Regions from separate parts of the Mycobacterium sp. BMJ-28 genome, predicted to be linked through region 2. Evidence: predicted binding sites of a transcription regulator. Region 2 holds the regulator's gene; each other region holds the start of a gene.
The links. Region 2 encodes LexA, which represses DNA repair genes until DNA is damaged. Its sites were predicted from a motif close to CGAACANNTGTTCG; they were not measured.

Region 1: a site for LexA is predicted at 2,305-2,318, ahead of ACXPWS_RS24390 (error-prone DNA polymerase). Genes of this name have one in related genera too.
Region 3: a site for LexA is predicted at 1,946-1,959, ahead of ACXPWS_RS27210 (HNH endonuclease signature motif containing protein). Genes of this name have one in related genera too.

The regions. Positions count from the first base shown of each region.
Region 1 covers NZ_CM136783.1:4,914,185-4,918,370, reverse strand. The annotation lists gene ACXPWS_RS24400 (universal stress protein) at 1-822, shown strand, start outside; gene ACXPWS_RS24395 (HNH endonuclease signature motif containing protein) at 882-2,129, opposite strand; gene ACXPWS_RS24390 (error-prone DNA polymerase) at 2,332-4,186, shown strand, end outside.
Region 2 covers NZ_CM136783.1:3,931,024-3,935,209, forward strand. The annotation lists gene ACXPWS_RS19500 (PhzF family phenazine biosynthesis protein) at 1-40, shown strand, start outside; gene nrdR (transcriptional regulator NrdR) at 44-505, opposite strand; gene ACXPWS_RS19510 (LysM peptidoglycan-binding domain-containing protein) at 596-1,174, opposite strand; gene lexA (transcriptional repressor LexA) at 1,370-2,044, shown strand; gene ACXPWS_RS19520 (LGFP repeat-containing protein) at 2,055-4,097, opposite strand.
Region 3 covers NZ_CM136783.1:5,474,218-5,478,403, forward strand. The annotation lists gene pta (phosphate acetyltransferase) at 1-536, opposite strand, end outside; gene ACXPWS_RS27210 (HNH endonuclease signature motif containing protein) at 577-1,941, opposite strand; gene ACXPWS_RS27215 (YybH family protein) at 2,047-2,439, opposite strand; gene ACXPWS_RS27220 (aspartate aminotransferase family protein) at 2,436-3,680, opposite strand; gene ACXPWS_RS27225 (APC family permease) at 3,689-4,186, opposite strand, start outside.

The sequences.
Region 1 (4,186 bases), 980 kb from region 2:
CGGCTGGCCCGCACGTTGGGTGCCGATCTCGAACTGTGCGTGATGCTGCCGCCGGACCGGGTGCCCGCGATGGTGCACGCCGACGGCTACGAGGAGGCATTGGTTCGGCAGGCCCTCGGCTGGCTCACCGACGCGCAGGCGACGGTGCCGGCCGGGGTCGTGGTGAACCCGCATGTCAGCTTCAGTGATTCGTTCGCCGACGGGCTGATCCGGGAGGCGCTGCGGCTGGACGCCGCGGCGATCGTGGTCGGTGGCGCCGGTGGTGGATTGGCCGGGAGCTTTTCGTTGGGCTCGGTGGTCAACGAACTGCTGCACTCGGCGCCCGTCCCGGTGGCCGTGGCGCCCAGAGGAATTCGGCTCTCCGAGGTGGGCCAGGTCCGCGAGGTGACGTGCGCACTGGGGGAGCGGGCTGGGGCCGATCTGTTGCTGGAGACGGCGGTGGCGGCCAGCCGGGCCGCAGGCACGCCGCTGCGACTTGTCTCGCTGGTGGCGCTGGATCCGGTGCTGGGTGCCCTGCGCAGCGACCCGGACGCGGTGCGCGAGCACGCCCTCGCGCACGCGCGGCAAGCGCTGGACACCGCGCAAGAAGCTCTGCCGGAAGGGTTTCCGGTGACGGCGACGGTGACCGACGGCGCCACCGTGGAGGACGCCGTGAACAAGCTGTCATGGCGGGACGGTGATCTCATCATGGTCGGTTCCAGCCGGCTGGCCGCCCCGCGCAGGTTGTTCCTCGGCTCCACGGCGGCCAAGATCCTGCGCGTCGTCGAGGTTCCCATTGTCGTGGTCCCGCGAAGCCAACACCGCGATGGGGAGGCATCGTGAGTGCCGGTGACACCGCGTAATCACCACAGGGGCTGGCCGCCCAAGGCAAGGCGGGCACGTCACCCGGTGTTGGGTGCCGGTGTCGGTGGTGGTGGGAAGGGTTGGTACCACCACCATTGGGCGCGTTCGCCGGTCGGTCCGGGATAGGGCGCGACGTCGGGTGGTGGTGTGGCCGGTGGGTGGGCCAGGGTTCCGCGGTGCAGTGGTTGTCCGTTGTGGTCGGTGACGGCGAGTCGGTCGGCGGGTCCGGTGATGTTCAGGGCGCCGCGGTGGTGCAGTCGGTGGTGATGGGGGCAGACCAGCACCAGATTCGACAGCTCGGTGACGCCGCCGTCTTCCCAGTGTGTGATGTGGTGGGCATGCAATCCCCGGGTTGTGGCGCAGCCGGGGATCACGCAGCAGCGGTCGCGGTGTTCTAGGGCGCGGCGTAGCCGGCGGCTGATGGTGCGGGTGGTGCGTCCAGCCCCGATCGGTCGGCCGTGGCGCTGGAACCACACTTCGCAGGTCGCATCACAGCTCAGGAATTGTCGTTCCGCCTCGGTCAGCACCGGACCCAAATGCAGGGCGGCGGTCTTCTGCTCGAGGTCGAGGTGCACGACGATGGTGGTGTGCTGGCCGTGCGGGCGCCGCGCCGCCTCGGTGTCCCAGCCAGCCTCGACCACACTCATGAAGGCATCCACCCGGGTCGGAAACGGGGTGTCCGCGCCAGTGTCTTCGGTGTGGTCGGTGATCAGGCCGTCGTGGTGGGACTGCATGGCCGTATCGAATTTTGCGGCGTCCAGGCGCGGTAACCGGATCCGGTAGGTGGTGTAGTCCGCGCTCTCGCTGGTTTTGGTGACCTCAGGCCCGGGCCCGGGCTCGGGCCGCTCGGGTTCGGGTTCGTCTCGGGGTGCCAGGTTGATCGCGGTGCGCAACTGGGCCACCGTGGCTGAGGCGGCCAGTTCGGCGTAATGCGCATCGCTACCGTGGGCGCCGCGTTCGGCGATCACACCGACCTGATCCAACGACAACCGACCCGCACACAGGCCGGCGACGCAGACCGGCAATTCCTCGATCCGGCGCGCGACGGCCACGACGGTGTCGGCGTTGCGGGGGGTGGCACCGGTTTTCCAGGCCACCAACGCCGACAGCGACCGGGCCCCGGTCAACCCCGCCAGATCTTCGCGCTCCAACGCGGCCACGATCTCGACCAGCCGACCGTCGATCGCATTGCGCTGCCCACACAACTCGGCCAGCTCCCCGAACAACACCTCAAGCCGCTCGGCAGGACTAGCCTGCGAAGCCAAAGACGCTGCGGCGCTGGACATGACACCATTGTCACAGAGGGGTACGACAAGTTCTGACCTCCAGGGTGGCATCGCCGATATGGATCAACGCGTGGCCATCTACACCGCCGAACCGGGTTCCTCCTCGGAGGAGGCGCTGCGATTGCTGGCGGTCATCGGCACCCAGCGGATGGACATCCCCGGCTGATCGACGATTCGAACAATTGTTCGATACACTGGCGGGGTGGGCTGGCACAACGGACCGCCGACCTGGTCGGAGATGGAGCGGGTACTGGCCGGCCGGGCGCGCCGGATCGAACCGCCGCCGGGTGACGGCGGGGACAGCCCCGCCTGGTCCCGCAAGCGCGGTGCCTACCAGCCGGCCGGTATCGAGCGCGGCGGCTCTGCGGTCCGGTACGCCGAACTGCACGCGCATTCGGCGTACAGCTTTCTGGACGGGGCCAGCACGCCGGAGGAGCTCGTCGAGGAGGCGGCGCGGCTGAATCTGCGGGCCATCGCGCTGACCGATCATGACGGTCTCTACGGGGTGGTGCGGTTCGCCGAGGCCGCCCGCGAACTCGATGTGTCCACGGTGTTCGGTGCCGAACTGTCGCTGGGTAATGTGGCCCGCACCGAAGACCCCGATCCACCCGGCCCGCATCTGCTGGTCCTGGCGCGCGGCCCGGAAGGGTATCGGCGGCTGTCCCGCGAGCTTGCCGCCGCGCATCTGGTCGGCGGGGAGAAGGGCAAACCGCGCTATGACTTCGATGTCCTCACCGAGGCGGCCGGCGGGCACTGGCATATTCTCACCGGTTGCCGCAAAGGGCATGTCCGCCAGGCATTGTCGACGGGTGGACCGGAAGCGGCGGCCCGGGCGCTGGCCGATCTGGTGGACCGGTTCGGTGCGGACCGGGTCAGTATCGAACTGACCCACCATGGCCACCCGCGCGATGACGAGCACAATGCCGCGCTGGCCGCATTGGCGCCGCGGTTCGGGGTGGGCGTGGTGGCCACCACCGGTGCGCATTTCGCCGAGCCGTCCCGTGGTCGGCTGGCCATGGCGATGGCCGCCATCCGGGCGCGCAACTCGCTGGACTCCGCGGCCGGCTGGCTGGCCCCACTCGGTGGCGCCCACCTGCGCTCCGGGGAAGAGATGGCACGACTGTTCGGCACCGAGATCGTCTCGGCGGCAGCCGATCTCGGTGAGCAGTGCGCCTTCGGGCTGAGTCTCATCGCGCCCCGGTTGCCGCCGTTCGCGGTCCCGGCCGGGCATACCGAGAACAGCTGGCTGCGCCATCTGGTCGAGATCGGCGCCGCCGAGCGCTACGGTCCACGGGCGCGGGCGGCCAAGGCGTACGCGCAGCTCGAGCACGAATTGAAGATCATCGAGCAACTGGACTTCCCGGGTTATTTCCTGGTGGTGCACGACATCACCCGGTTCTGCCGGGAGAACGGCATCCTGTGCCAGGGCAGGGGATCGGCGGCCAATTCGGCGGTCTGTTACGCGCTCAAGGTCACCAATGTCGACCCGGTCCGCAACGACCTGTTGTTCGAGCGGTTCCTGTCCCCGGCCCGGGACGGCCCACCCGATATCGATATCGACATCGAATCCGATCTGCGCGAGGACGCCATCCAGTACGTCTATCGGAAGTACGGACGGGACTACGCCGCTCAGGTCGCCAACGTCATCACCTACCGGGGCCGCAGCGCGATCCGGGACATGGCGCGGGCCCTGGGTTTCTCGCAGGGGCAGCAGGACGCGTGGAGCAAGCAGATCAGTCGGTGGAACGGACTCGCCGACTCACCTGATGTAGAGGACATCCCCGCCCAGGTGGTGGACCTGGCCACGCAGATCTCCAACCTGCCCCGGCACATGGGCATCCACTCCGGCGGCATGGTGATCTGCGACCGTCCGATCGCCGACGTCTGCCCGGTGGAATGGGCCAGGATGGAAAACCGCAGTGTGCTGCAGTGGGACAAAGATGACTGCGCGGCAATAGGTTTGGTGAAGTTCGACATGCTGGGGCTCGGCATGCTCTCGGCTCTGCACTATGCCATCGACCTGGCGGCCGAACACAAGGGGATCGACGTCGACCTGG
Region 2 (4,186 bases):
CGGACGCGTAGCCCGTGACGGCAACACGCGGCTGGACTGAGGTTCAGCCGGTACTGGTCACGCGATGGGCGCGCAGTGCCTCGATCTCGCGCTCGAAATCCTCGGCCGAACTGAACGACCGGTACACGGATGCGAATCGGAGATAGGCGACCTCGTCGAGTTCGCGCAGCGGCCCCAGGATGGCCAGCCCGACTTCATGGCTGGGTATCTCGGGTGAGCCCGCGGCGCGCACGGCGTCTTCGACCTGCTGCGCCAACAGGTTGAGCGCGTCGTCGTCGACCGCACGGCCCTGACAGGCCCGGCGGACACCTTTGATGACCTTCTCGCGACTGAACGGCTCGGTGACCCCGCTGCGCTTCACGACGGCCAGCACGGCCGTCTCCACGGTGGTGAACCGGCGACCGCATTCCGGGCATGATCGGCGGCGCCTGATGGCCTGGCCTTCGTCCGTCTCACGGGAGTCCACCACACGCGAATCGGGATGGCGGCAGAAAGGACAGTGCATCACCGCTCCTTCGCCGCGCCGCATGTCGACCACTTCGAACGTCTCCGAGCGTACCTGCACCAACCGAAGCCGTCCGTGGCCGCTCACCGATCAGCCGATCGGGGCGATGAGCGTTTGACCGGCCAGCACTGCGCTGGACTCGAGCTTGTTGAGTTCCTTGATGCGGTCCATCACCGAATTGACCGGGGCGTCGGGCGCCACCCGCTCTGCCACGTGCGCCAGCGTCTCCCCCGCTTCGACCTGCACGACCGACAGCCGGGTGGGCACCTGCACCGCGGTCTCGTCGACCCCGCCGCCCACCTGGGCGACCAGACCCAGCCACACCGTGATCGCGGCCGCGATCAGGGCGAGCACCACGGTGGTGACGGGCGTGATGGGACGACGGCGGTGCGAGGCGCGAGACATCAGCACACCGGTACCGCGATGCGACATCGGCGTGCCGCCGGGCCGGCGGACCTGCGGGCGGCGGCGGCGGACCACCACATCCCGGGGCAGCGGCCACACCTCGGCCGCGGCCGGGCGCCGGACCGCCACCTGGGCGCGGCCTGCGGCCCGGGCTCCGGACCTCGACACGGACCTGGAGCCGGAACCGGTGTCGAACTCGGTTTCGAACGCCGCGTCGAACGCACTGTCGAACTCGGTACCGAATCGGGTGTCCAGAATGGTCATTGTCCTGCCTTTCGCCGGGTGAGGCTGCCAATCGTTCGCTCTTGTGTTCGAAGATAGTCGATCATCTGTTCGATGGATAGAACACGTGATCGAACTGTTGCAAACGATAAACGCACCCACCGACAAGTCCGGCCCACGCGACACGCCTCGAACACATGTTTGATTAATGTGTGCGGGACGACTAGATTCGGCGCCATGAGCGACAGCATCGGCACCCCAGAGGCGCGTTCGGGACTCACCGAGCGGCAGCGCACCATTCTTGAGGTCATCCGCGCGTCGGTCACCACCCGCGGCTATCCGCCGAGTATCCGCGAAATCGGCGATGCGGTCGGGCTGACCTCGACGTCATCGGTCGCCCATCAGCTACGCACGCTGGAGAAGAAGGGCTACCTGCGGCGCGATCCCAACCGGCCGCGCGCGGTGGATGTCCGCGGCTCCGACGATATGGTGACGCCGGTCGTGAGCACCGATGTCACGGGCTCCGACGCGCTGCCAGAACCGACCTTCGTGCCGGTGCTGGGACGCATCGCCGCGGGCGGGCCGATCCTGGCCGAGGAGGCCGTGGAAGACGTGTTCCCGCTGCCCCGCGAGCTCGTCGGTGAGGGGTCGCTGTTCCTGCTGAAGGTGGTGGGCGAATCCATGATCGACGCCGCGATCTGCGACGGGGACTGGGTGGTCATCCGTCAGCAGAACGTTGCCGACAACGGCGATATCGTCGCGGCGATGATCGACGGCGAAGCCACCGTCAAGACGTTCAAGCGCACCCGCGGACAGGTGTGGCTGATGCCGCACAACCCGGTGTTCGACCCGATCCCAGGCAACGACGCGGTCGTGCTGGGCAAGGTCGTGACCGTCATCCGCAAGATCTGACCGACCGCACTCAGTCGGCTCGGACGAACCCGTTCGTCACCGCGAATTCCTCACTCACGAACCAGATCTCGGCTCGCGCCTGGTCATAGCCCGGCGTGCCCGGCGTCCAGTATTGCCCGGTACCGGTATCCGCTTTGACCCCGTATCCGTCGGGCGCGCGGTACGGGTCGCTGCCGGCCAGGCGCATCGAGGTGCGTGCCGGGTCGGGCTCCTCTATCTGGATCGCCGCGTGCCGGCCGCTGGGGAAGTCCGGTTCGTACGTGGACCGGGGTATCGACGGCAGGTCCGCCGCGAGGGGTGCCGCAGCGTCGGGTCCGGCATCGTCATCGGGGCCGGCTTCCTCGGCGTGCTCCGCCTCGTCGGACTGGATCCGGGTGGGCGCCGTGTCCACCGAGTCGGCGTCGGCGTCGAACTCCGGGAAATCGTGCCCGGCCGGTTCGGCCAGCTCCTCGACTTCATCGGCGTCGTCATCGTCATCGTCCCGGTCATCAGCCCGGGGCGCCGACACGGCCCACGGACTCTGCGGTGAGTACCCGCCCGGCTCCTGGCCGTATGCCGCCGGGCTGTGCTCGTAGTCGTCGGGCTCGTGTGATTCCGCCCGGCCATCGAAGCCGCCGCCGTATCCGCCGTGAAATTCGGACTGGTAGCCCTCGTCACCGTAATGATCGGCATCGAAATGCTCATCGCCGGAACGCCTGTTGCGCAACACCGCCACCGCGATCAGCCCGATCAGCGCCAGCAGCGGGATGAGGCCCAGCAGCCACCACCAACTCCAGGTGTACCACTTGCCGCCACTGCCACCGGCGGGCTCTGCGGCGGGAGCCTTCGGTGCATCGGCACCCGGCACCTCGAGCCCGGCCAGCTGCGACTGCAGGTTCGCCGGCTCGGTGGTGAACTTGTCGGCGTCCTCATCCCAGGAGATGCTGCCGCCGTTGAACTGCTGGGTGATGACGCTGCCGCTCTGGGTCTGATCCCCCTTGGGCGCGCCGAGCTCGCCGGTGGCACCGCCGAGTTTGTCCCACGCGGCATTCATCGCGCCGCGGACGATCACGGCGCCGAAGTCCGGGGTCCAGAAGATGACGGGCTTGTCCGCGGCCGCGAAGGGCACGAAGCGGCTGGCCGGGGCCAGCCCGCCGTCGGTCTCACTGGCCGTCGGGAAGCCGAGATCGCCGGTGGGGCCGCCCACGCTCTCGTACTTGGCGAGAACCTGGCCGGTGACCACATTGGCGCCGGTGGCCGGGCTGTAGAAGATCTTGCCGCCGGCGAAATTCTGGCCTGCTCCATCGGTGCCGATGGCGTACTGCCCGCCGGCCTGGGCGCCCAGCGGTCCGAGCGCACCACCGGCGGCCCGGCGCGCTGCCGCGATCTCCGAGGCGACGTCCGAGGGCACCGCCAGCCCGGCGAGCTGGTCGGCCAGCTCCGGAGGCGTCGTGGTGAAGGTTTTGGTCTTGCGGTCCCACGACACCTCACCACCGGTGAACTGCTGGGAGATCACCTCGCCGCGTGATGTCTCGTCGCCGGTCGGCACCCCGAGCACCGCGGCGGAGCCGCCGAGCTTGTCCCATGCGGCATTGATCGGCCCGCGCACCACCCTGGCCCCGTTGTCCGGGGTCCAGAAGATGACGGGCTTGTCCGCGGCGCTGAACGTGGTGTTGCGGCTGTCGGGGGCCCGGCCCGGGCCCTCGTCGATCGTGGGAAAGCCCAGGTCGCTGTCCGCTGGACCGCCCAGGGACTCGTACTTGTCCAGGATCGCGCCCGCCATGACGTGGGCGCCGGTCTCGGGAGTGAAGAAGATCTTGCCACCGGCGAAGTTCTGCCCGAATCCGGCGCCGGCGGCATAGACGCCGCCGTCCTTGGCCCCCAATGGTCCAGTGTCGCCACCGGCACCATCCCATGCCGCGCTGATCGCCGCGTCGGCGTCGCTCTCGGGGGTGGCGTGGGCCGGTGCGGCCAGCGCCATTGCCATCACGCAGGCCGCCACCACCATCGGCGCTGCCAGCCCCAGCAACGCACGCCCGGCGGCGGTGCGCAGCCGGGTTCGCTGCCTGGTCATCAGTCCTCCCGAACTCGTGCAAAGCATGGAAAAAGTATCGCTTTCGTCAACTTTGCGTCAGCCGGGTGCCATCTCGTGGGATATCGCGA
Region 3 (4,186 bases), 1.5 Mb from region 2:
GTCGGGTCACATCGGTTGGCCACCACCGCCGCGGTGTGCGCGTGCTGGGCGGTCAGTTCGGCCAGACACAGTTCCACCACCTGGGCGACTTCGACCGGGGTCCGATCCGACGCGCGTACCGCCAGCACCACCGGAGCACCCAGGTTGACGGCGATGCGGGCGTTGACCGCCAGCTCGCTGGGGCTGGCCACATCGGTGTAGTCGCTGCCCACGATGACGACGGCATCGCACTTGTCGGCCACATGGTGGTAGCGCTCGACGATCTCGGCGATGGCGCCGTCCAGATCTTCGTGCAGGCGCTGGTAGCTGACCCCGACGCAGTCCTGGTAGCTCAGCCCAGCGGTGGTGCGGGCCAGCAGCAGTTCCAGGATGTAGTCGCGCCGCTCCCCCTCGGTGCGGGCGATCGGCCTGAACACCCCCACCTTGGCGACGGTGGCCGCCAGCCGCGCCAGGATGCCCAATGCGATGGTGGACTTGCCGGTGTCCCCTTCGGGGGAGGCGATGTAGATCGCGGATGCCGCTGACTCTGGGGCCATGGGTAAGAGCCAACCAAATCACAGATGCTGAGCCAACTCGTCACGGGTCATCGGCATCGTCCCCGAGGAGTTCCTCGGGGTGGAAGTGGTGGTTGGTTCGGTCTTGGCCGGTGTCCAGTAGTGGGGGCGGGTGCCAATGGGCGCGGCCGGTGGTGGGGTTGATGGTGGTGCGCCAGCCGCCTTCTTTGACGAGGCGGTTGTGGGGACCGCAGGCCAGGGTCTCGTTGTCGATATCGGTTCCCCCGCCGGCACCGAAGTCGGTGACGGCGTGATGGGTCTGGCACAGATAAGCCGGGATCGAGCAATCGGGAAATGTGCAGCCACGATCGCGGGCGTAGAGGACGATGCGTTGGCCCTGTGAAGCGATGCGCTTGGTCCGTCCCAGATAGAGAGGTATGCCGGTGGCGTCATCGAAGACGGTCAGCCACAGGTAGGAGTGGCTGGCAAGGCGGATCAGGTCCCGCATCGGGAGGGCCGATCCCCCTCCGGTGCGGGCCACCCCGGCGGCGTCCTGCAGTTGGTTCACGGTGGTGCTGACCACCACGCTGACGGGCAGGCCGTTGTGCTCGCCGAGGTCTCCTGAGGCCAGGGCGGTACGGGCCAGGGTCATCAGCGCATCGTGTTGGCGTTGGCCGAGGCTGCGGGTGTCGGCGGCCACCGCCACGCTTGACGGCGTGCCCGTGGTGCACGGCTGCACGTCATCGGGGTTGCACATGCCCTTGGCGGCGCGCTTGGCGAACAACGGCTCCAGGTAGGCCCGGAATTCGGGGGTGATCCTGCCCCGGAACTCCGACATCCCGTCGGCGTCCTGTGGCCCCAGGAACAGCCCCCGCAGCAGCTCTCTTCGGTCGGCGGAGTCGTCGTCGTTGGGTTCGGGTCCGTCGGGGTCCAGCAACTCCAGCAGCAACCGCGCAGCGCGGCGTAAACCTTCCGGTGTTTGGGTGGCTGCAACCGCCGCCAGCGTCACTTCGGCCTCGGTACGGCCCTGGTCATCGACCTGGAATGGGATCTTCTTCATGGTCGTGGTGATGATGCGGACGTGCTCGGCGGTCAACTCGCCCCGCGCCAACGCCGCGGCCGTCGCCGGATACACCGCCTCCAGTGCTCCACCGGTCAGCGCGCGGCGCGGCCCGAGCAGCTCACCCTCGGCGAGGCGCCGGCAGGCTTCGGTGTGCGAGACCCGCAACCTGATCGACAACACGTCGGCCCAACTGCGGATCCCCAACTCGCCGGGGCTGGACTGAGCCTTGACCGCCGCCAACACCTGATGCTGGACCGCCGGGATGCGTCGGTAGACCTGCTCCAGGGCCGACTGCACCTCGAGCAATTCGGCCACCGTGGCGTCATCGAACGCGGCCGCGGACAGTTTGTCCACCATGGCCGCAAGATCGCCGACGCCCTCCATGAATCGAACATTAGTACGAGACACCGACAAAACCCGACGTTATCCACAGTCACCGATTCATCCACAGATCAAGGTGGACAACGGGTTTGGGGATTGACAAACGGCCTAGTCGTCGACCGCGGGAACCGGCGACAAATGTTCGTGCACGGCAACCAGCCGGTCACCGTCCCGGACGAACACGATCGTCTCCCGCTCATCGGAGGTGGTCTCGATGCCGTTCTGGGCGGTGGTGGTGCGCACCGTATGGGTGAACACAGCGACGTCGCCGTACAACTGGACGAGCTGGTCGCTGCTGGTGCACGAGCGCACCCGCCAGCCGGCCGCCAGCCAGCCGGCCCACAGGGCCTCGTACTCGGCGCGGTCGTTCAGGCGGGCATCTTCGGGATGGAACACGAACGTCGCATCCGGGCTGAACCACGCGAAGTACCCCGCGGTGTCCGTCGCGGCGAAGGCCCCGATCAGGTGATCGGCGGCGGCGAGGACGTCTTCGGAATTCACAGTTGCGCCAGCGTCCCCTCGAACTCGGTACAGAAGCGGTCCACGTCGGCCATCGAGAACACCAGCGGGGGACGCACTTTGAGAACATTGCCGTGCGCCCCACAGACCGAGATCAGCACCCGGCGCTCCCGCATGGCATTGACCATACGCTTGGCATCGTCCCTAGTGGCGACCTCGACGCCGATGTACAACCCGGCCCCGCGCACCTCGCCGATGGCCGGATGCCCGGCGGCCAGCCGGGTCAGCTCCTCGCGCAGTGCGGTGCCCACCTCCAAGGCATTGGCGACCAGCTTCTCGTCCTCGATCACGTCGAGCACCGCAGCCGCCGCCACCATCGACACCGGGTTGCCCCCGAAGGTGTTGAAATACGGTATTCCCCTGGCGAATTCGCCGAGGACGGTACTGCGGGCCGCCATCGCGGCAACCGGCAGTCCGTTGGCCATCGGTTTACCCATGGTGGCCAGATCGGGCACCACGCCGTGACGTTCGAATCCCCACATGGCCTCCCCGGTACGCCCGAATCCCGGCTGTACCTCGTCGGCGATGAACACCCCGCCGGCGGCACGCACCGCCGCGACCGCGGGCGCGAGCACGGACGGATCCGGATAGATGCCATCCGAGGAGAAGATGGTGTCGACGATCAGCGCGCTCACCCCGAGCCCGGACTCCTGCAGGTCGGCGATCGCCGCAGGCACGCCGGCCAGGCCGGGATCAACGGTGCGGACGTGTGCACCGACCATGGCCGCCCCGCCGATCGACGGCGAAATCGCGGTCACCGCAGCGGTATTGCCGTGATAGGCGTCGGAAGTGATGATGACGCCGGTCGCCCCGGTGTAGGTCTGCGCCACCCGCAGCGCCAGGTCATTGACCTCCGACCCGGTGCAGGCGTACATCACCTGATCGACTTCGTCCGGGAAGGTCGCGAGCAGGCGCTCGGAGTAGTCCACGATCCCGTCGTGCAGATACCGGGTGTGAGTGTTGAGCAGACCCAGCTGCCGGGTCACCGCCGCGACGACGTGCGGGTGGCAGTGCCCGACGCTGGCGACGTTGTTGTAGGCATCCAGGTAATCGTTTCCGTCGGCGTCGTAGAGCCGGGTGCCCTGGCCCCGAACCAGGTGTACCGGCCGTTCGTAGAACAGCCGGTACGCCGGGCCCAGCATCCGATCCCTGGCGGCTATCAGGGGGTCGTCCTGCCGACCGCCCTGATAGCTGTTGGAATCCATGATGTTGGAAAATGCCATAGTCGTGGTCAGCGCTCGTGCGCTTCTTCCAACACGGTACGGCCCAGTTCGGCGTACCGGGTGGGTTCCCTGAACTTCAGGAAGACGGCCCACAGCACGCCGCCGATGCCGACCACCGCGACGACCCAGGGGATGGCCGCGAAGACCCAGTCACTGGCCGCGGTGCCCGCGGCGAACGACGCGTTCTTGGCCAACAGATAGATCACGTACACCATGCCGAGCCCACCCAGCAGTGGAGCCAGGAACGTGGTGAACCAGTTGGCGGTCTCCGGATGACGTTTCTGCACATGGAAATACGAGATCACCGAGAAAGCCGCCAGCGCCTGCACGATCATGATCGCGGTGGTGCCCAGTAGCGCCATCAGGCCGTAGAGGCCGGTGTAGGGATCGCGGCCGGTCAGGTCGAAGAACAGCACCACCACCGTGGCGAAGCCGGTCTGCACGAACCCGGCGACGTGCGGAGAGCCGTGCAGCGGGTGGGTGGCGCCGACAGTCTTACGCATCCC